DNA from 2 places in the Streptomyces sp. 796.1 genome. Region 1 is predicted to be linked to the other one. Evidence: riboswitches for the same ligand, from Rfam matches in the RefSeq annotation. Region 1 holds a riboswitch; the other holds the start of a gene.
The links. A riboswitch is a leader RNA that binds a small molecule or an ion and turns the genes downstream of it on or off. The one in region 1 is predicted to bind glycine.
Positions count from the first base shown of each region.

Region 1 (2,197 bases):
CGGCTGGGTGCAGGGCAGCGGCGTCGGCCGGGTGACCGTGCGGTTCGAGGAGCCCTGGTCGGCCCCGGGCCGGGTGCGGACCTTCGCCGTCGACGACCCGGACCTCGCGCAGGGCGAGCCGCTGCCGCTGGTCCGTCCCGAGATACGCCCCGCCGCACCGGCTCCCGGTGCGCCGTGCGACGCGGGGGAGCCTGGGACGCCCGGGCCGGTGCCTCAGCCGCTCGAAGCCGCCCCCGGTCCCTCGTCCGAACCAGCGATATGCCCGAAGCCGGTGTCCGGCGGCGGGGTGGGGGCGCTGCGCCGCGAGGTGTCGAGCCCGTAGTGCCGGTAGAGCTGGACCTCCTGCTCGGGTGAGAGGTGCCGGCCGACACCGAGGTCGGGCGCGCCCTTGATGAGCGCGCGGTCGAAGGGCACGCGCAGGACCTCGTCGACCACCTCGCTCGGCTCCAGCGGTACGAAGACGTCCCGCCCGAACAGTCCGGTGCGCACCGCCGCCCACTCGGGTGCGCCGGTCGCGTCGTCGAGGTAGACCTCGTCCACGGTGCCGATCTTCGTGCCGTGGCGATCGAACGCCTTGCGGCCTATCAAGTGCCTCGGATCGGTGTCCGTCTGCACCGTCCATCACCTCCAGCAAGGTCGTGACTGCCCTATGACACCTACGTAAGGGCACATCATGCCCACCGGCCACTTGAGGAAGCAGGTGGAAACGTCGCTGGTAGGCTGGTCCGTGGCTGTCGACCCCGTGCGGGAGAGCCCTCCGACGCAGGTAGGCGGGGGCGCCGAAGGAGCAAATCCTCCCCGGAATCTCTCAGGCACACGTACCGTACGGACGAGGTCACTCTGGAAAGCAGGGCGGGTCACGGACTGGCATCAGCCCGGAACCCGTCCTCACCGACGGTGAAAGCCGGGTCGCGGGTGCGGGCCGGTGAAGCTCTCAGGTCGCGATGACAGAGGGGGAGGCCGTTCGGGCACCAGCGCCATGGTGCCCCCGAAGGTCGTATGACCAGGAGGCCTCCGCAGATGACCGCACACCGCACCTCCCTGACCGAGTTGGAGCGCGGCACGCCCTTCGACGAGCGTCACATCGGGCCCGACCGCGAGGCACAGGCCAAGATGCTGGCCCAGGTCGGCTTCGGCTCGCTGGACGAGCTGACCGCGGCTGCCGTGCCCGATGTGATCAAGAGCGCCGAGGCGCTGCGCCTGCCCGACGCCAGGACCGAGCCGGAGGTGCTCGCCGAACTGCGTGCGCTGGCCGACCGCAACCAGGTCGTCACGCCCATGATCGGCCTCGGCTACCACGGCACCTTCACGCCGCCGGTGATCCTGCGCAACGTGATGGAGAACCCGGCCTGGTACACCGCGTACACCCCGTACCAGCCGGAGATCTCGCAGGGGCGCCTGGAGGCGCTGCTCAACTTCCAGACCATGGTCGCGGACCTGACCGGGCTGCCCACCTCCGGCGCCTCGCTGCTCGACGAGGGCACCGCGGCGGCCGAGGCCATGGCGCTCTCGCGGCGTGTGGGCAAGGTCAAGAACGGCGTCTTCCTGATCGACGCGGACTGTCTGCCGCAGACCATCGCCGTGATCCAGACCCGCGCCGAGCCCACCGGTGTGGAGATCGTGGTCGCCGACCTGTCCGACGGCATCCCGGACGAGGTCGCCGAGCGCGGCGTCTTCGGCGTCCTCCTCCAGTACCCGGGCGCCTCCGGCGCGGTGCGCGACCCGCGGGCGGTCATCGAGCGGGCGCACGAGCTCGGCGCGGTCGTCACGGTCGCCGCCGACCTGCTCGCCCTCACCCTGCTCACCTCGCCCGGTGAGCTGGGCGCCGACATCGCCGTCGGCAGCACGCAGCGGTTCGGCGTGCCGATCGGCTTCGGCGGCCCGCACGCCGGCTTCATGGCCGTCGGCGAGAAGTTCGCCCGCAGCCTGCCCGGCCGACTCGTCGGCGTCTCCGTCGACGCGGACGGCGACAAGGCGTACCGGCTGGCGCTCCAGACCCGCGAGCAGCACATCCGCCGCGAGAAGGCCACCAGCAACATCTGCACCGCCCAGGTGCTGCTCGCCGTGATGGCGGGCATGTACGCGGTCTACCACGGCCCGGACGGCCTGGCCGCCATCGCCCGCCGTACCCACCGCTACGCCACGGTGCTCGCCGCCGGGCTGCGGGCCGGCGGCGTCGAGGTCGTGCACGGCGCCT
Region 1 covers NZ_JBLIWA010000016.1:10,582-12,778, forward strand. Annotated here, with positions in the region: gene ACMA1D_RS12935 (DNA polymerase IV) at 1-322, shown strand, start outside; gene ACMA1D_RS12940 (PRC-barrel domain-containing protein) at 214-615, opposite strand; glycine riboswitch at 736-834, shown strand; gene gcvP (aminomethyl-transferring glycine dehydrogenase) at 1,021-2,197, shown strand, end outside.

Region 2 (2,197 bases), on a different contig from region 1:
CGGCGGCCGGTGGCGATCAGACCGACCAGCTTGCGCGGCGGGGCCTGCTCGGCCCGCTCGGCCGCCGCCGCCAGCGGCTCGCGGCCGACGAAGCGGCCCTCGTTCGTCGTCTTCTCGAACTTCACCACGCGCCCCAGGCCCGCGTCGAACGGGGTGGTCGACGTCGTCAGCTCGTGCCCGTACAGCGGCATGCCCGCCTCAAGGCGCAGCGTGTCGCGGCAGGCCAGGCCGCACGGGATCAGCCCGACCTGCTCGCCGGCCGCGGTCAGCGCCTGCCACAGCGGCTCGGCGTCGCCGGGGGCCACGAACAGCTCGAAGCCGTCCTCGCCGGTGTACCCGGTACGGGCGATCAGCGCGGGCACGCCCGCGACGGTGCCCGGCAGGCCCGCGTAGTACTTGAGCCCGTCCAGGTCGGCGTCGGTCAGCGACTTCAGGATGCCCGGGGCCTCGGGGCCCTGCACGGCGAGCAGCGCGTAGGCGTCGCGGTCATCGCGTACGGAGACCTCGAAGCCGGCGGCGCGCTCGGTCAGCGCGTCCAGCACCACCTGGGCGTTGGAGGCGTTGGCGACCACCAGGTACGTCTGGTCGGCGAGCCGGTAGACGATCAGGTCGTCCAGGATGCCGCCGTCGGCGTCGCAGATCATCGTGTACCGGGCGCGGCCGACGGCCACCGACGACAGGTTGCCGACCAGCGCGAAGTCCAGCGCCTCGGCGGCCTGCGGGCCGGTCAGGGTGATCTCGCCCATGTGGGAGAGGTCGAAGAGGCCGGCGCGGGTACGGACGGCGGTGTGCTCCTCGCGCTCACTGCCGTAGCGCAGCGGCATGTCCCAGCCCGCGAAGTCGGTCATGGTGGCGCCGAGCGCGCGGTGGGTCGCGTCCAGGGCGGTACGGCGCGGAGAATCGGGCAGGCTGCTCATCGGTTGCGGACTCCCAAGGGTGGGCAGGGCTGGCGAGGACATCCTCCCCATCTGTCATCGGAACCTGAGAGGTTCGCCATGACCCCTGGCGTGGGGCCCGGCTTGCACCTTGGGTGGAGCCGTAGGAACGGCTCGCTTTTCAGATCTGCCTCGTCCACGCGGTATCGGGGCCTGAGAGATTCAAGGGAGGACTTGCTCCTTCGGCGTCCAGGGCGGCGGGCGATCACGGGGATCACCGCAGGTCCGGGAACTCTCCCGCATGGATTCGAGCGGCCGGTATGCAGTTGCGCGCACATCATGACACGGACGGCCGTGCGATGGACCCCCGGTCCGGCATCCGATTCACTGTGGGGTTCATTACCTCTTCTTTACACTCGGTGGACACGAACCGTGGTGACCGCCGCCGTTGCGCTCGGGGAGGATGATCACGTTGCAGGGTCAGGGCATGCAGGCGGGGCCCGAGGTGCCCGCGCTGGTACCACCTCCAGCTTCCTCCTCTTCGCTGGCGCCGCCACCCGTGCGGCCCCGCGAGCGGCACCCCGGGGAGACGCTGCCGATGGGGCGCGGGCCCACCGTCATTGACCTGCGTGGGGGTGGGCGGCGACGGGTGGAGCCCGCGGGCCCGGGGCCCGCCGCCTCGGAGCTGGCCGCCGCGGGGCTCGCCCCCGCGGAGCCCGGCGCTCCGGCCCCGCGCCCGGCCGCTGTTACGCACTTCCGTGAAGGCGGTGCGGTCCCGCGTTCCCGAGAGGGTGGCGCGGTCCCGCGCACTCGCGAGGGTGGTGTGGCCCCGCGTTCGCATGAGAGCGGAGTGGAGTCGCGCTCCCATGAAGGCGGTGCGGTCCCGCGTTCCCGCGAAGGTGGCGCGGTCCCGGCCGCCCCGGCAGTGCCGACCCCGGTGCGATCCGCCGCCCCGGCCCCGCGCCCGGCCGCGCCGGCCACCCCTGCCCCGGCGGCCCCCGCCCCCGCGGCGCGGCCGGACGGAGCCGTCCCGGTGCGGGAGCTGCGGTACGCCACCGGGGACCTGCTGGTCGTCTCCGGGCTGCCCGGCAGCGGCAAGAGCACCCTGATGAGCCGGCTGGTGTTAGGCCAGGGCGCTGCCAGTGCCCCGGTGCGGCGGGTGGACTCGCAGGACACCAGGGACCGCTGGCAGCGGCTAATGCCCGCATGGGTCGGCTACCCCGTCTACCGACCACTGGTGCGCCTGGCGCACTACGCGGGGCTGCGCCGCGCCGTGCGCTCCGGGGCCAGTGTCGTCGTCCACGACTGCGGCACCCTGCCCT
Region 2 covers NZ_JBLIWA010000039.1:17,554-19,750, forward strand. Annotated here, with positions in the region: gene gcvT (glycine cleavage system aminomethyltransferase GcvT) at 1-917, opposite strand, end outside; glycine riboswitch at 1,067-1,185, opposite strand; partial or broken gene ACMA1D_RS24025 (AAA family ATPase) at 1,801-2,197, shown strand, end outside.
Region 2: another riboswitch for glycine. It lies ahead of gcvT (glycine cleavage system aminomethyltransferase GcvT); the one in region 1 lies ahead of gcvP (aminomethyl-transferring glycine dehydrogenase).